DNA from 4 places in the Cobetia sp. ICG0124 genome. Region 1 is predicted to be linked to each of the others. Evidence: predicted binding sites of a transcription regulator. Region 1 holds the regulator's gene; each other region holds the start of a gene.
What was found. The regulator sigma-54, encoded in region 1, starts transcription at its own class of promoters, with help from an activator protein. The targets are predictions, from matches to a motif close to TGGCACNNNNNTTGCTNT.

Region 1 (4,210 bases):
GTAGCGCTGCAGGAATTCCGCCACGCTGTCATCACGACCGGTATCGCTGCGCAGATTGATGTCCCAGTAGGGGTTGGGCAGGCAGCGGGCATCGAACACCATGTCGGCATCGGTCGGCACGCCATGCTTGAAGCCGAAGGACTCGAAGGTGAGTGTCAGATGACGAGAGCTGTGCTGCGCGACCTGTTCGGTGATGCGCGAGCGCAGGTCATGCACGCTGAGGTTGGTCGAGTCGATGACCAGATCCGCCTTCTGACGAATCGGGGCCAGTGTCTGCTGCTCGATCTCGATGGCCTCGGCCAGCGTGCGGTCATTGTCACGGGTCAGCGGATGACGGCGGCGGGTCGCGGAATAGCGTTCGAGCAGGACACGGGAGTCCGTGGTCAGGTAGACGACCTGCACATCCATGCCGCTCTGACGAACGCTGTCGAGCAGTTCGGGGAAGCGACTCAGGGCATCGGGGAGGTTGCGCGCGTCAATGGAGACCGCGATGCGCCGGCGGGTGGGGCTGTCCTTTTCCAGCTGCTCGACCAATGGTGCCAGCAGCATGCCGGGCAGATTGTCGATGGCATAGTAGCCAATGTCTTCCAGCGCCTGGAGGGCAATCGATTTGCCGGAACCGGAGCGACCACTGATGATCACGATCTTCATGGAGTGCTCTCCCAGGGCGAGGTCAGCATGAGGTGAAAGCGGAGGTTCAGCGCGCCGGCAATTCGGCGATGGCCGAGGTCAGGGCATCGAACAATGCTCGCTGACTGTCTGCCTGGCGCAATGCTGCCCGGTTGGTGGGCGAGTTGAGCAGTTCCGCCACCTGGCCGAGCAGAGTGAGATGGGTGTCATCTGCCTCCTCGGGGACCAGCAGCACGAACAGCAGATCGATGGGTTCGCCATCGATGGCGTCAAAGTCGATGGGGTCACCGAGCTTCATGAACGCCGCGATGGGGGTCTTGCAGTGTGGACTGCGTGCATGTGGCACGGCCACGCCGTGGCCGATACCCGTCGAACCCAGTCTCTCGCGCCCGATCAGGCGCGAGAAGACTTCCTGGCTGTCCAGGCTGGGAATGTTCTGAGCAATGAAGGTGCTGAAGAATTCCAGCACCCGCTTCTTGCTCCCCCCGGGGACGCCGTAGAGCGTGCGCTCGGGGGGAAGGATCTGATCAAGTGTCATGGCAGAAGGTCAACGGGTCCCGGTGCCCTGAGAGCGAGCCTGGGACTTTTCCTTGTGTTTGACCAGCTGGCGGTCCAGCTTGTCGGCGAGCGCGTCGATGGCAGCGTACATGTTGGGGTCTTCTGCCAGGGCATGGAGGTCGGCGCCAGCGGCGTGCAGGGTGCAGGCAGCCTGTTGGCGTTCCTTCTCGATCGACAGTGTCACCTGAACATTGGTGATGTTGTCGTAATGCCGTTCGAGGCGAGCGAGCTTCTCGTTGACATAATCGCGGAGAGGATCGGTGAGTTCCACATGATGCCCGGTGATATTCACTTGCATGGACACGCTCCTTTATCCAGCGGGTTGCCTTTGAATTGTAACCCTTTTTGACTGCGAGCAAACCCTGATTGAACGCGCGGCCACGGTGTACCGAGCGTCTACCCCGACAATGCCCAAGCTTTGAACAAAGATCAACGCTGCGCTGCATCGTGGGGCAAGGCTTGTCTTCAACCCAGCGAGGGATATCAGCAGGTTCTTCATGAGCATCACGCCAAGCGCTTGCGCTCGCTGGAGGAGGGGATGCCCATGGCCTCGCGATACTTGGCGACCGTCCGGCGCGCTACCTCGATGCCATCACTGGCCAGCAGATCCACCAGGCGTGAGTCGGACAATGGCTTGCGCGCCGGTTCTTCCGAGATCAGCTTGCGAATGCGCGCGCGGATCGCGGTGCTGGAATGCGCGTCACCGTTGCCGCTGCCACCCACCTGACTCGAGAAGAAGAACTTGAGTTCGAACACGCCTCTCGGGGTGTGGATATATTTCTGGGTGGTCACCCGCGAGATGGTGGATTCGTGCATCTCGACCACTTCCGCGATGTTGGCGAGGATCAGCGGCTTCATGCCTTCTTCCCCCTGCTCGAGGAAGTCGATCTGGCGCGCCATGATCTCGCGGCCCACCTTGAGCAGGGTGTCATTGCGTGAGGACAGGCTCTTCATCAGCCAGCGGGCTTCCTGAAGATTGTCCTTGAGGAAGGTGTTGTCCGCGGACTTGTCGGCCCGCTTGATGAGGGCGGCATATTCCGGCTGGATACGCAGCTTGGGCAGCGCTTCCGGGTTGAGCTCGACCTGCCAGCCGTGACGCGTATGACGGACCAGCAGGTCCGGGATGACGTAATCACTGGCAGGCTCGCCCCAGGCGGACGCCGGGCGCGGGTCGAGCGCCCGTACCAGACGAATGACGTGATCCAGCTCATCATCATCCAGGCTCAGGCGACGCTTGAGCAGCTTGCGATCGTCATTGCCCAGTGCCTCGAGGAATTGCCGCACCAGACGGCGGGCCTGGGCCAGCAGCGGCAGATCGTCCGGCAGCAGGGCCAGCTGCAGCAGCAGACATTCGCGCAGGTCTCGAGCGAACACACCGGTGGGATCGAACTGCTGAAGGCGCAGCAGGACCTGCTCGAGTTCCGACGCCTTGAGGCCGGGCAGTCCCTGACCTCGCAGGCCATCGACCAGTTCGTCCAGGCTCATGCTCAGGTAGCCGGCCCCATCCACCGCATCGATCAGACTCTCCGCCATCTGGCGTTCACGTGCATCGAGGTCCGTCATCGCCAGCTGCCAGCGCAGGTGGTCCTGCAGGCTTTCGACACTGGTGTTGCGATCGAAGTCCGGCCCGTCCTCGCTCGAGCTTCCGCTGCCGGAACTGGTCAGGCTGCCTGCGTGATCCTGGTAGAGGTCCGACCAGTCACTGTCGAGAGGGTATTCTTCAGGAATCTCGCTGTTGGTCTCGGAGGTGGAGATCTCGCTCTTGTCCTGTGTCTCCGCGACATCCAGCGACTCGTATTCCTCGTCAAGCTCCAGCATGGGGTTTGACTCAAGCGCCTGCTGTATCTCCTGACGCAGGTCCAGCGTCGACAACTGCAGCAGCTGGATCGCTTGCTGAAGTTGCGGGGTCATGGTCAGGGAAGTGCCGAGTCGAAGCTGCAAGGTGGGTTTCATGGGGTCTGTCATTCACGGCAAAGGAACGTGCATCTACGCTATACCGTGGGTCGGGGCACTGACAAGGGGCAGTCGAGAATATTCAAGCAACTTGCATGCCATGTTGCCACCAAGGTGGTATGGACGTCATGCGTTCGAGTGAGGTGTGGCACTAGAGCTTGAACTCATGGCCCAGGTAGACATCACGCACCTGCTGGTTGGCGAGGATGGTGTCGGCGTCGCCATGCGCGATGATCTGACCATCGCCCACGATGTAGGCGGTATCGCAGATGTCGAGTGTCTCGCGCACGTTGTGGTCGGTGATCAGCACCCCGATACCGCGGTCGCGCAGCTGGCGCACGATGCTCTTGATCTCGCCCACCGAGATGGGGTCCACGCCGGCAAACGGCTCATCGAGCAGCACGAAGTCTGGCTCGGTGGCCAGTGCGCGAGCGATCTCCACGCGGCGGCGCTCCCCGCCGGAAAGGCTCATGCCGGCACTGTCACGAATATGCGTGATGCTGAACTCGTTGAGCAGCTCCTCCAGGCGTGCCTTGCGTCCGTTGCGATCCAGGTCCTTGCGCGTCTCGAGGATCGCCATGATGTTGTCGGATACCGAGAGCTTGCGGAAGATCGAGGCTTCCTGGGGCAGATAGCCGATGCCGGCGCGAGCCCGCTGATGCATGGCGGCGCCGGACAGGTCGTGGTCATCGATGGTCACGCTACCGGCATCCGAGCGCACGAGGCCGACGATCATGTAGAACGAGGTCGTCTTGCCGGCCCCGTTGGGGCCCAGCAGGCCTACGATGTCACCCTGGCGGATTTCCAGCGAGATGTCCTTGACGACCTTGCGACCCTTGTAGGCCTTGGCCAGATGACGAGCGCTGAGGGTACGTGGGCTGGCAGCAGTCATGTGCCATTGCTGGCATTGACCTGGCGCTTGTCCAGGAAGTATTCCACGTAGCCACCTTCGAAGGTGTCATCGCCTTTCTCCAGACGGGCATCGCCGACCAGTTCCACCCGACGTTCCAGCGCGTGGTAGCGAATGGTATTCGCCCAGCCCTTGACCAGTCGCTCGTCGGTATCGGGT
Region 2 (4,210 bases), 320 kb from region 1:
AATCCGTGTTTGCCGGCCACCGGGAGGCTCGCCTGGGCGACAGACTGCGTCGCAGTGATCTGGCGCAGATCTCGCTGGTGGCCGAGCGCTTCTCTGACCCGGAAAGCGGGCGTCACCTCAGTGAAGGCGAAGGAGGGCTGCTGGGGCATGTGATGGCCTCGCGCGTGGAACTCTCCGGCTGTCCGGGGCGCGTGCTGATGGCATTGGCGCCTCTGGCGGTGTTGCCCCAGCACCAGCGTCATGGCATCGGCAAGCGGCTGGTGATCTCGGCGGTCAAGCGTTGTCGTCTGCTGGGAGCGGGCGCCGTGGTGGCGGCGGGTCATGCCGAGTTCTATGCACATCTGGGCTTTCATCCGGCGCGCCATTACGGCCTTTATTGCCATCACGAGGATGTGCCTGGCGCCTTCGTGGCCATCGAGCTGGTGCCGGACTATCTGGCGGGGCTGGGAGGCGAGGTGCTCTTCGACCATGGTTTCTCTGACCTGGGCCTCTGAGCCGGGGCGTTATCCCGACCGATGATTCAAGGAGAGACATCATGAAGCTCAAGACTCTGGGTAGTTCGCTGATGATTGCCATGCTGGGTCTCGGTGGCCTGTCACTCGCCGGTTGCGAGGACGAGGGCCCGATGGAGAAGGCTGGCGAGAAGATGGACAACGCCGTGGAAGACGCCGGTGACAGCGTCGAGAACGCCACCGACAGCTGATGGCTGGCCGTAGGAAGAGACAGGCTCAGACAGACACGGGCTGCTGGTCGCTCTGCTGCTTGCGTTCCGCGACGGCGGCTTCATAGGCGCGGCCTTCCTCGGCCTCGGTGGCGGCGCTGAAGCGCACCAGCAGGGCGAACAGCGAGATCACGATCACGCCCATGCCCAGATACATCAGGCCTTCCTGGTAGGTCAGTTCTTCACTGCGGAACAGGAAACCCGCGGCGACAGCCCCCGCGTTGCCGCCCGCGCCGACGATACCGGCCACCGCGCCCAGTGCCTTGCGATTGACGAAGGGCACGATCCCGAAGGTGGCGCCTTCCGCCATCTGCACGAACAGGCTGAACACCAGCATGATGCCGATGGCCACCGCGAGGGTTTCCATCTGGGCGAAGCCGACCAGCGCCACGCCTTCACACAGCAGCGCGATGAACAGCCAGCGCACGCGACCCTTGAGGCCGGACTGACGGGCGAACAGGTCGGAGAAGACGCCGCCCAGGGTGCGCGCGAACAGGTTCATCAGGCCGAACAGGCCCGCGATGAGGCCGGCGGTGGCGAGATCGAGGTCGAAGTGATCGAAGAAGTAGATGGCGGCGACGTTGTTGATGGTCAGCTCGACCCCGAAGCAGGCGCCGTAGACGAGGAACAGGGCCCAGACACGGATGTCGCGAGCCGCCGCGCCGAAGGTGGCGCGCATGCTGTATTCCTTCTCGGCTTTCGGCAGCTCCCCACGCTCACGCAGCTCGCTGAAGTTGCCGTCCGGCGCATCCTGGGTGAAGAAGTAGTAGGCGATCCCGGTGAGGAACAGCACGATGCCCGGCACGACCATCGCCAGACGCCAGCCCAGGGTCTGCTCGACGCCCAGCATCAGCAGGCCGGCCATCACCAGCGGCATCAGCATCTGGGTGGTGCCGCCGCCCAGGTTGCCCCAGCCGGCGGTGGTGGCATTGGCGGTGCCGACCACGTTGGGGCCGAACATCACGGAGGTATGGTACTGGGTGATGACGAAGGACGCGCCGATGGCACCGATGGCCAGACGGGCGAGGAAGAAGGATTCGAAGCTGTCGGCGAAGCCGATGCACATCACCGGCAGAGAGCCGAGGCACAGCAGCCAGGTGTAGGCCTTGCGTGGCCCGATGCGATCACACAGCACGCCGATGGCAAGTCGCACGATCACCGTGATGGCGACGGAGGCGATGATGGTGTTGCCGATCTGGGTCTTGGTCAGGCCGAGGTCATCGCGCACCACGGCCATCAAGGGCGCGATGCCGAACCAGCCGAAGAAGCAGACGTGGAAGGCGAACCACGACATGTGGAAGGCGCGCATCTGCGGGGTATTGAAGCTGAACAGCCGGATACGGCTGGCCTTGTTGCGAATATCCATGAGTGGGCTCCTGGTACAGCGTCGGTGCCGGACGCCAGGGTCTCGGCGCACGACGGGTGGTCGAACAGCTGTGAACGACAGCGGGGCGCCTCGTCATTGAGGGGCCTGGTTCGACGCACTCGTACTCCCGGGAGCCTGGTCCACGTCATGGATGATGCAAAGCAAGTAGCGCGCCACTTGCGGGGGTGTTGTGCGTCCAACCCCCGTCATATCAAGGGCTTGGCCAAGGAAGCCTGATATGCCCGTGACCGTGTTGATCGTCGATGTGCGCAGCGAGCGTTCCGCCGCTCTGGAGCAGGCGCTGTTGAGCGCCGGCTTCGAGGTGGCGCTGCGGGTCGATGAACACGAGGACCTGCATGCGCTGGTGCAGCACCATCAGCCGGATGCCGTGATCATCGACGCCGACCTGCCCAGCCGTGACACCCTCGAGCACCTCGGCCAGCTGGGGCGTCACTATCCCAAGCCGATGATCATGCTGGCCAGTGAGGACGCGCCGGACCTGGTGCGCCAGGCGGCTGGCGCCGGCGTGTCCGCTTACGTGGTGGATCACGTCATGCCGGCGATGGTGCGCAGCATGGTCGAGGTGGCCATCACCAGCTTCGAGGCTCACCGTGCCCTCAAGGGCGAACTCAATCGCACCCAGACCACTCTGATACAGCGGCGCAGCGTGGATCGCGCCAAGGCGCTGGTGATGGAGAGTCGCGGACTGGGGGAGGATGCGGCCTACCAATATCTGCGCAAGACCGCGATGAATCGGCGTCTGGCATTGCACGAGCTGGCCGATGAGCTGCTCAAGGCGTCGCGTCGGCACTGAGCCGAGTCTCGTGATGTCCTTCTCTTTCGATCGTTCAAAAGGTGGATGTGATGCTCAGTGATTCTCTTCTCAATGGCCATCAGTTGACGCTGGGGTTGATGCCGCTCAATGACGCGGCTCCTCTGGTGGTGGCGGAGCGTCAGGGGTTCTTCCGTGAGGAGGGGCTGGCCGTGACGCTCAAGTGGCAGCCGTCGTGGGCGGCACTGCGCGATGACCTGCAGACCGGCGTGTTGCAGGGCGCGCAGATGCTGGCGCTGATGCCGCTGACCTCGACCCTGGGGCTGGATGGCCGCGCCACACCGGTGATCAGCGCGATGACGCTCAATCTGGGCGGCAACTCCATCACCCTGTCGCGGGCCCTGATGGCGGCGCTGGCCGAGGAGGGGCATGACCTGGGCTCTCCGCTGGCGGTGTCTCGGGCGCTGGCGGCGCACGTGCAGGCGCGCCGCGAGCGTGGGGAGGCGGCGCTCAAGCTTGCCAGCGTGCATCCCTTCTCCTCGCACCGCTATCTGCTGCGTTACTGGCTGGCGGCCGGCGGGATCGACCCGAATCGCGACATCGAGATGCGTGCGGTGGCCCCGCCGTTGATGGCCGCCCAGCTGGCAAGTGGCGCGCTGGACGGCTTCTGTGTCGGAGAGCCCTGGAACAGTCTGGCCGCCGTGCAGGGCATGGGGCAGGTGGTGGCGGGCAGTCATGATATCTGGCGCTTCGGACAGGAAAAGGTGCTGGGCGTGCGCGAGGACTGGGCGGAGCAGCACCCGCTGGCGCATCAGGCGCTGATTCGTGCGCTGCTCAAGGCCTGTGCCTGGCTGGACCGCCCGGGCAACCGTGAGCAGGCCGCGCAGTGGCTGCATGATGAAGGCATGCAGGAAGTGCCGCTTTCGGTGGTGGCGCGTGGACTGCGCGATGTGGATGTCGAGCAGTCGGTGGAGGCGTTCCAGCGGGAAAATCCCGGCTGGACCATCTTCCATCGCTATGCGGCCAACTTCCCGTGGCGCTCGCAGACCCGCTGGTATGCCGCCCAGATGCAGCGCTGGGGGCATCTCGAGGGAGTCAGCGACAATGACCTCGAAGCGACCCTGGCACGCTGCGTACGCCCGGACCTCTACCGCAGCGCAGCCCGCAAGCTGGGCATGGTGGTGCCGGTGGCGGATGAGCGCAGCGAAGGCACGCATCCGGCGCCCTGGTGGCTGAGCGGAGAGGCGGGCCAGGTGCCGATGCCGGCGGATGGCTTCATCGATGGGGCGGTCTTCGAATGACACCGCTGGCGCGAAACCTGTCGGCTCAGGCATGTTGGCAGTGCGGTTAT
Region 3 (4,210 bases), 1.6 Mb from region 1:
CGACCCATGAGGTCTTCCATGCCTTGAAGCGCCGCATGGCACTGCGCCGCGAGGAGCCATGCTTCCACCCCGATGCCCATCAGCAGGTGTTCGACCTGGGGCCGGACTTCTTCGTCTTCGAGCGCGTCACCCACGAGGGACGTCGCCTGCTGTTCGCCCTCAATGTCACCGACCAGCCGCGTGTGCTGCCCTTGCCGGAAAGCTGGCAGGGCCTCGCGTTGACCGACCACCTGTGTCATGACAAGGCCTTCGACCCCGCCATGGCGCGCCGCCCCTATCAGGCCGCCTGGCTGATGGAGCAGTCGGTGCGCCCACCGGCCATCGAGGTCGTCTGACCTGACGACGTGCCTGCCAACGACAACGGGGCTGCCAGTGGCAGCCCCGTTGTCGTTTTACCTTCCCGTGTCTGCCGCAATTACTGGTTGTCCAGCTCCACCGCTTCATGCATGCGCTCGAGCAGGTCCGGCACCGCGGACTGCACCCGATTCCAGCTCGGAATGAAGGGCTTGTCACGCGGGTTGTCGAGGAAGGCGCTGCCGGCATCCATGATGTTGGCGGCGAACAGCTCCACTGCCGCTTCCTCGCTGTGACGATCCACCGTCAGGCCATTCATGACGGCGTCGTTGTAATAGGTCTCGATCAGATCCAGCGCGATGCGATAGTAGGTCGCCTTGATGGTGCGGAAAGTCTCGCCATGGATCTCGACCCCCAGCGTCGCCAGCTTGCGATACATGGCCTTGGCGATATCCAGACTCATGCGATTGAGGCCGCCCAGCGCATCTTCCTCGGACAGCGGCTGATGCTTGTGATCATAGGCATCGGCGATGTCCACCTGGCACAGACGCTTGGTGGAATAGTTGCGATGCACCTCGGACAGCACGCCGATCTCCAGCCCCCAGTCGCTGGGGATGCGAATGTCCGCCAGCACGTCGGTGCGCATCGAGAACTCACCGGACAGCGGATAACGATAGCTGTCGAGATAATCCAGATACGGCAGCGGGCCATAGACCTTCTTGAGCGCACGGATCAACGGCGTGACCATCAGACGTGCCACGCGACCATTGAGCTTGCCCTGGGCGATGCGCGAATAGTAGCCCTTGCAGAATTCGTAGTTGAACTGCGGATGGGCGACCGGGTAGATCAGACGCGCCAGCAGGCCGCGATCATAGGTGACGATATCGCAGTCATGCAGTGCCACCGCCTCGGCGATGCCTGATGACTGCACGTAACCGGAGCAATACCAGACGTTGCGCCCCTTGCCGGCCTCCATCGGTGCCAGACCATGCTCGGTCAGCTCTTCATCCAGTGCACGCAGGCGCGGCCCGTCGTTCCACAGGATACGGTGATGCTGTGGCAGGTGAGAGAAGAACTCCTTGGCATGCTCGAACTGGTCGCGGTCGGCACGATCCAGCCCGATCACGATCTCGCTGAGATACGGCACCTGCGCCAGCTCATCGACGATGTGCTTGAGCGCGGGGCCTTCCAGCTCGGAATACAGCGAGGGCAGAATCAGGCTCATCGGCCGCTTGCGGGAGAAGCGCATCAGATCCGCTTCAAGGTCCTCCACCGGACGGTCGGTCAGGTTATGGAAGTTGGTGATGATGCCATTCTGGTAAAAATCGCTCATGTCAGCTCCTTGTCATACCGAAGACACGCATCAGGCAGGCGTCAGGCGCGCAGGCCTCTGGATGTCCATTCTTCCGGCTGGCCATTGGCCAGCCAGTGACGTAATCCCTCGACCCATCCCTGCGGCCCGGGGTGATTGGCGCGAAAACAGCGGCGTTCATCCGCCAGTAGCGGATACTCGGCAAGCTCCCGATCGCGCTGTGAGGTATCACCGACGCTGGGGATCAGGACAGCGTTGTCGACCGCGGCCAGCAATGGCAGATCATTGGCGCCATCACCGAAGCCCAGTGTCCAGGGACGCACCCGCTCACAGAGCCGGTAGCGCGCGATCAGATAGCGCGCCGCCACCCCCTTGTCAGTGTCGCCCGTCACATGATGGAAACGCCCGCCCCGCGTCAGCTTGAGGCCATGGCTGGCCAGGCGCGTGCGGAACTCCTCGAGGCGCTCCGGCGCGTCCTGCCATACCAGCGGTTCACTGGCATCACGCTCCCCCGCCAGCGCCGCATCCGCCTCTCCCAGCCCCGTCAGCTCGCTGATTCTTGCCACCGACATCGCGGCAAAGCCTTCAAAGGCGAATTCCTCGCTCAGTCCCTCCAGCACCTCGAGAATCGCGCGGCGCGGCATGGCCACCGCGATACGGCACAGGCCGTGCGCATCCGGGGCACTGGCCTCCTCCAGTGGATAGGCACTGAGCCAGGAGGCCGGCAGCGCCACGACGCCTCCGTTCTCGGCGATCCAGGGCTGACCCGCCAGCCCCAGCGAGCGCATCAAGGGCGTGAGTTCAGCCGCGGTCTTGGAGGTATTGGGCACGACCCAGGCGCCGCGAGCACGCAGGCGGGTCAGCCAGCTGCGCGCCGGACCCGGCGAGTAATCGTGATGGTCCAGCAGCGAGCCATCCAGGTCGGTCAGCAACAACAGCGGTGCTTGAGTCTCTGACATGTGAACTCTCCTCATGAAGTGCTGCAGCGTGCCAGGCATCCCCGCGGTGCGGTCTCGTTGCGCCAGGCAAGCCTGCCAAGAGCATTGCAGGGAATGTGCCAAGATGGTGCAGTCGCAATGACAGTCTGGCCTCTCAACTCTCAACTCTGATTCACCGCCGGCTTGCTTGCACCAACAATGAGCACAAATCCCCTGATGCATGTCGCGTCGCCACATTGCAGCGCAAACCTGTCGTCACGAACGACGACGCCCTCGCATCTGCGAGGGCGTCGAGTCTTCGGCCATCAGGCAACATCTGTTGAGACTAGACCAGCCACAGTGACAGTTGCGGCCACAGCAGCAACATCGCCAGCACGCACAGCTGGATGGCGATGAACGGCAGCAGCGAGACGAAGATATCCTTGAGACTGATGCCTTCCGGTGCCACGCCTTTCAGATAGAAGGCGGCAGGCCCGAAGGGAGGCGACAGGAAGGACACCTGCATGTTGACCGCGAACAGCACGCCGAACCATACCGGGTCATAGCCAAGTTGGATGATGATCGGCACGAAGATCGGCAGGGTCAGCATCGCGATGCCGATCCAGTCGAGGAACAGCCCCAGCAGCAGCAGGATCGCCATCATCACCATGATGATCGCCAGCGGCGGGATATCGAGGCCGAGAATCATGCTCGACACGAAGCGGTTGCCGCCCATCAGGTTGTAGACCCCGACCAGCGCCGCCGCCCCGATACCGATCCAGATGATCATGCCGCAGGTGTTCATGGTCTGGGACAGCGCACGCTGCATCAGGGTGATGGAGAATTCACCCCGCAGCATCACCGCCACCAGCACGCCGAAGCTGCCCATCGCCGCTGCCTCCGTCACCGAGGCCACCCCACCATAGATGGAACCCAGCACCAGTCCCGCGATGATCGCCGGCACGCCGACGGCCTTGAGCAGCTCACGCTTGCTCTGGAAGCTGGCACGCCGTTCCTCCTCGGGCATCACCGGCCCCAGCGCGGGATTGCGCAGGCAGCGGATCAGCACATAGAGGATATAGCTTGCCATCAGCACGATGGCCGGGGTGATCGCCGCGGTGAACAGATCGGCAATCGACTGGTTGGCGATCAGGCCATAGATGATCAGCACGATGGAGGGCGGCATCATGGTGCCCAGCGAGCCCCCGGCACACACCACGCCGATGGCGATGTGCTTGTCATAGCCGAGCCGGAGCATCTGCGGCAGCGCCAGAATCCCCAGCAGCACGATCTCGCCGCCGATGATGCCGGACATCGCCGCCAGGAAGAACGCCACCACGATGGTCTGGATCGCCACGCCGCCGGGCAGGCGACCTGCCATCACGCGCATGGCATTGAACAGGTCCTTGGCGATCCCCGAGCGATCCAGCAGCGAGGCCATCAACACGAACATCGGCACCGCCACCAGCGAATACTCGGTGACGAAGCCATAGACACGACTGGTGACCAGCGGCAGCGCCATCGGGCCGAACCAGCCGAAGGTGTAGGCCAGCGCGACCAGGCCGGTGACGAAGGCCAGCGGCAGGCCGGTGACCAGCAGCGCGAAGATGCCGCCGACCAGCAGCATGGTAGCCGTTGCGATATCCATCAGCGCTGCTCCTTGTGCGTCACTTCCCCCTTCGGGCGG
Region 4 (4,210 bases), 640 kb from region 1:
TTCCAGCCCGGAAGCCATGCATCAGTTGCTCGACACCCTCGCTCAGGCCGTCACCGATTACCTGAACGCCCAGATCGCGGCGGGTGCCCAGGCAGTGCAGATCTTCGATACCTGGGGCGGCACCCTGTCCACACCGGCCTATCTCGAGTTCTCGCTGCGTTACATGGAGCAGATCGTCGCTGGCCTCAAGCCTGACAGCGAAGGCAATCGCGTGCCGGTGATCCTGTTCACCAAGAATGGCGGCCAGTGGCTCGAGCACATCGCCGCCAGCGGTTGTGACGGTGTCGGGCTGGACTGGACCACCGAGATGTCGGATGCGCGCGCGCGCGTCGGCCATCGCGTGGCCTTGCAGGGCAATCTGGACCCGAATGCGCTGTTCGGCACTCCCGCCGCGATTCGTGCCGAAGTCGGCCGCATTCTCGATAGCTACGGTCAGGGGCCTGGCCACATCTTCAACCTGGGGCATGGCATCAGCCAGTTCACTGACCCGGGCAACGTCAATGCTCTGATGGACGCTCTGCATGAGCTGAGCCCCGCCTATCATCAGGATGACACCGCCAACGCCACGCCGCTGGCGCGCGATTGAGCATGACGCCGCTGGAGCAGCGCCTCGCGCCAAGGCGAGGCTGGGCGTGCGTGGCACTGTTCTGTCTGCTGCTGATCCTGTTCGGCACGCTCACGCCGGGCGAGCCTCACCCGGAGCAGACCTTCCCCTGGGACAAGCTGCAGCATTTCTCCGCCTTCGCCTTGCTGGCACTGACCACGCGGCTGGCCGGGTTGAGCAGTCTGGTCATCCTGCCCGCCTTGCTGCTGCTGGGCGTTGGCATCGAGGGGCTGCAGCTGGTGATTCCCTATCGCGGGGCAGAAGTGCTGGATGCGCTGGCGGATTTCCTCGGCATTCTTGCCGGGCTTGGCTGCCACCTGGGCGGACGTCTGATGGTGCGCCTGAGCCGCCTGTGACGGGCCGTGTGCCAGGCCTCTACCCGGGTTCTCATGACCGAACATCTCGATGGCTCCTGGTTCACCGAAATCTTCGACCGCCACGGCAGCGCCTTCTCGCTCAAGGTCAGCCACAAGCTGCATGACGAGCAGACGCCTTATCAGCACCTTGAGGTCTATGCCACCGAGACCTACGGCAATCTGATGGTGCTGGATGGCTGCGTGATGCTGACCGACCGCGACAACTTCCTCTATCACGAGATGATGTCGCATCCGGCGCTGTTCACCCACGCGGCCCCCAAGCGTGTCGTCATCATCGGGGGGGGCGACTGTGGCACCCTGCGTGAGGTGCTCAAGCACCCGGGCGTGGAGAAGGTCACCCAGATCGACATCGATCCGGCGGTCACGCGGGCTTCCGAGCAGTTCTTCCCGGCACTGGTCGAGTCCAATGATGACCCGCGTGCCGAGCTGCTGTTCGAGGATGGCGTCAAGTGGGTCGACAACTGCCCGGACGAGAGCATCGACGTGCTGATCGTCGATTCCACGGATCCGGTCGGTCCGGCGGAAGGTCTGTTCAAGACCGACTTCCTCAAGCGCTGCCACCGTATCCTCAAGCAGGGGGGGGTGATGGTGCAGCAAAGCGAGTCGCCGCTGTATCACACCGACTCCATCATCAAGGACCTGCGCAACGACATGGGCGAAGCGGGCTTCGACAGCGTCGCGACCCTGCCGTTCCCGCAGCCGGTATACCCGTCCGGCTGGTGGAGCTGCACCCTGGCGGGCAAGGGATGTGACGTGAAGTCCTTCCGTGAGGAAGACGCGGCTGCGGCCAGCTTCGCGCGCGATTTCTATACCGTGGAAGGCCATCGTGCCGCCCTGGTACTGCCTCCCTTCATGCAGCGTCTGCTGGAAGACTGAAACGGCCGTTTCGTCATGAAACGGCCGTTTTTATTTTGCACCGATATGAAGCGAACGAGGCGTCAGACGCCACTATCTGCACGCTTGTCTCGCCATATGATCGACGGTCGGCATCGGGAGGTTTGGCCGTTTTCACTGCCGTTCGGCTGTTTTTTCAGCGTTGAACGCAGCGGATCACACGATAGGCGGAAATTGGAACGGAGCTTGCTATTGTCGAGGGGTGCCATGCACAGCATTGCACCATCACCGTCTCGGGGTGTTTCCGAGCGGATTCCAGACATACGCGAGGGATTCAAGATGCATAACAACAAGAAGCCACTGCTGATCGCTAGCGCCGCCCTCCTGGCTGCCTCGGTAGCCAGTGGTGCCAGTGCCGCGACTCTGGATAGCGTCAAGGAAAAGGGCTTTGTCCAGTGTGGTGTCAGCACCGGTCTGCCGGGCTTCTCGGCGCCGGATGACGCCGGCAACTGGCAGGGCCTGGATGTCGATGTCTGCCGTGGTGTCGCGGCGGCTGTGCTGGGTGATGCCAGCAAGGTGCGCTACGTCCCGCTGACGGCCAAGGAACGCTTCACCGCGCTGCAGTCCGGTGAAATCGATGTCCTGTCGCGCAATACCACCTGGACCGCCACGCGTGACACGTCTCTGGGCCTCAACTTCGCCGGCGTGAACTATTACGACGGCCAGGGCTTCATGGTCAGCAAGGACCTGGGGGTCTCCAGTGCCAAGGAGCTGGATGGCGCGGCGGTCTGTATCCAGTCCGGTACCACCACCGAGTTGAACCTGGCGGATTATTTCCGCCTCAACGAGATGTCCTTCGAGCCGGTCGTCTTCGACACCTCCGACCAGACCGTCAAGGGCTTCGAAGCGGGCCGCTGTGACGTCCTGACCTCCGACCAGTCCCAGCTCTACGCCCTGCGCATCAAGCTCTCCGATCCGGCCTCCGCCATGGTACTGCCGGAAGTCATCTCCAAGGAGCCGCTGGGCCCCGTCGTCCGTCAGGGCGATGACCAGTGGTTCAACATCGTCAAATGGACCCTGTTCGCTCAGATCAACGCCGAAGAGATGGGTCTGACCTCCGACAACATCGAAGCCAAGAAGTCGGATACCAATCCCAATGTCGCGCGTCTGGTCGGTGCCGATGGCAACTACGGCGAAGCCATGGGGCTCCCGGCTGACTGGGCCTATCAGGTCATCAAGCAGGTGGGCAACTACGGGCAGATGTTCGAGCGCAATGTCGGCACTGGTTCCGCTCTGGGGATCGAGCGTGGTCTGAACGCGCTGTGGACCGACGGCGGCGTCCAGTACGCACCGCCCGTTCGCTGATGCCTCGGCTCGCCGGCTTGGTCTGTTCCCCGTGATCCTTTCCTCGAGTGCCGAGAGATAACTGATCTGCCGTTCGATAGGGCGGCAGGCGGAAGTCGCATAGCTTTCCGGCGGAGATTGCCTGTATGACACAACCTGCTTCTCGCCCGCCGGCCACGGTCAAGCCGCCATTCTGGCGTGACCCGGCCAAGCGAGCACTGATCTTCCAACTTCTGATGCTGGCAGGCGTGTTCGGCGTGTTGGCGATCATCGTCAGCAATACCCTGACCAACCTCGAAAGCCGTGGCATCACCACCGGCTTTGCCTTCCTGGACAACACCGCAGGCTTTGGCATTCTGCAAAGTCTGATCGACTATTCCGAGCAGTCCACCTATGGCGATACCTTCATCGTCGGTCTGCTCAACACCCTGCTGGTATCCGCACTGGGCGTCATCGCGGCCACCGTGATCGGCTTCATCATGGGGATCGCCCGTCTCTCCCCCAACTGGCTGATCTCGCGGCTGGCGGCGGTCTATATCGAAGTCTTCCGCAACATTCCCCTGCTGCTGCAGATCTTCTTCTGGTACTTCGCCGTTCTTCGCACTCTGCCGAGTCCGCGAGGTTCGCTGTCGCTGGGCGAGGCCTTCTTCCTCAACGTGCGCGGTCTGTTCGTGCCGGCACCGATCACCTCCAGCGGCTTCTCGGTGGTGATTGCCGTGTTCGTGCTGGCCGTCGTCGCCAGCGGCATCTTCAGCTACTGGAACCGCCAGCGTCAGGCCCGTACCGGTCAGCGCTTGCCGGCGGGCTGGATCTCGCTCGGCCTGATCATCGTGGCGCCGCTGCTGGCCTACTTCGCGATGGGCATGCCGCTGAGCTGGGAGCTGCCGGAACTCAAGGGCTTCAACTTCCGTGGCGGCATCACGGTCGTTCCCGAGTTCCTCGCCCTGTGGGTCGCGCTGTCGGTGTACACCGCGGCGTTCATCGCCGAGATCGTGCGTTCCGGCATCGAGGCGGTACCGCACGGCCAGACGGAGGCCTCACGGGCGCTGTC

Region 2: CU110_RS13585 (NarK family nitrate/nitrite MFS transporter) is a predicted target of sigma-54. The motif match lies at 2,246-2,263, and genes of this name have one in related genera.
Region 3: CU110_RS04165 (HAD-IIB family hydrolase) is a predicted target of sigma-54. The motif match lies at 2,649-2,666, and genes of this name have one in related genera.
Region 4: CU110_RS15225 (amino acid ABC transporter substrate-binding protein) is a predicted target of sigma-54. The motif match lies at 2,051-2,068, and genes of this name have one in related genera.

The regions. Positions count from the first base shown of each region.
Region 1 is NZ_CP024893.1:2,611,176-2,615,385, reverse strand. It holds gene rapZ (RNase adapter RapZ) at 1-651, opposite strand, end outside; gene CU110_RS12270 (PTS sugar transporter subunit IIA) at 698-1,168, opposite strand; gene raiA (ribosome-associated translation inhibitor RaiA) at 1,178-1,486, opposite strand; gene CU110_RS12260 (RNA polymerase factor sigma-54) at 1,693-3,141, opposite strand; gene lptB (LPS export ABC transporter ATP-binding protein) at 3,293-4,033, opposite strand; gene lptA (lipopolysaccharide transport periplasmic protein LptA) at 4,030-4,210, opposite strand, start outside.
Region 2 is NZ_CP024893.1:2,929,591-2,933,800, reverse strand. It holds gene CU110_RS13590 (N-acetyltransferase) at 1-494, shown strand, start outside; gene CU110_RS15850 (hypothetical protein) at 536-703, shown strand; gene CU110_RS13585 (NarK family nitrate/nitrite MFS transporter) at 729-2,087, opposite strand; gene CU110_RS13580 (ANTAR domain-containing protein) at 2,326-2,901, shown strand; gene CU110_RS13575 (CmpA/NrtA family ABC transporter substrate-binding protein) at 2,952-4,160, shown strand.
Region 3 is NZ_CP024893.1:914,553-918,762, reverse strand. It holds gene CU110_RS04175 (sugar phosphorylase) at 1-335, shown strand, start outside; gene CU110_RS04170 (glycosyl transferase) at 416-1,627, opposite strand; gene CU110_RS04165 (HAD-IIB family hydrolase) at 1,669-2,565, opposite strand; gene CU110_RS04160 (TRAP transporter large permease subunit) at 2,870-4,171, opposite strand.
Region 4 is NZ_CP024893.1:3,252,676-3,256,885, reverse strand. It holds gene hemE (uroporphyrinogen decarboxylase) at 1-586, shown strand, start outside; gene CU110_RS15235 (VanZ family protein) at 589-960, shown strand; gene speE (polyamine aminopropyltransferase) at 994-1,857, shown strand; gene CU110_RS15225 (amino acid ABC transporter substrate-binding protein) at 2,155-3,180, shown strand; gene CU110_RS15220 (amino acid ABC transporter permease) at 3,306-4,210, shown strand, end outside.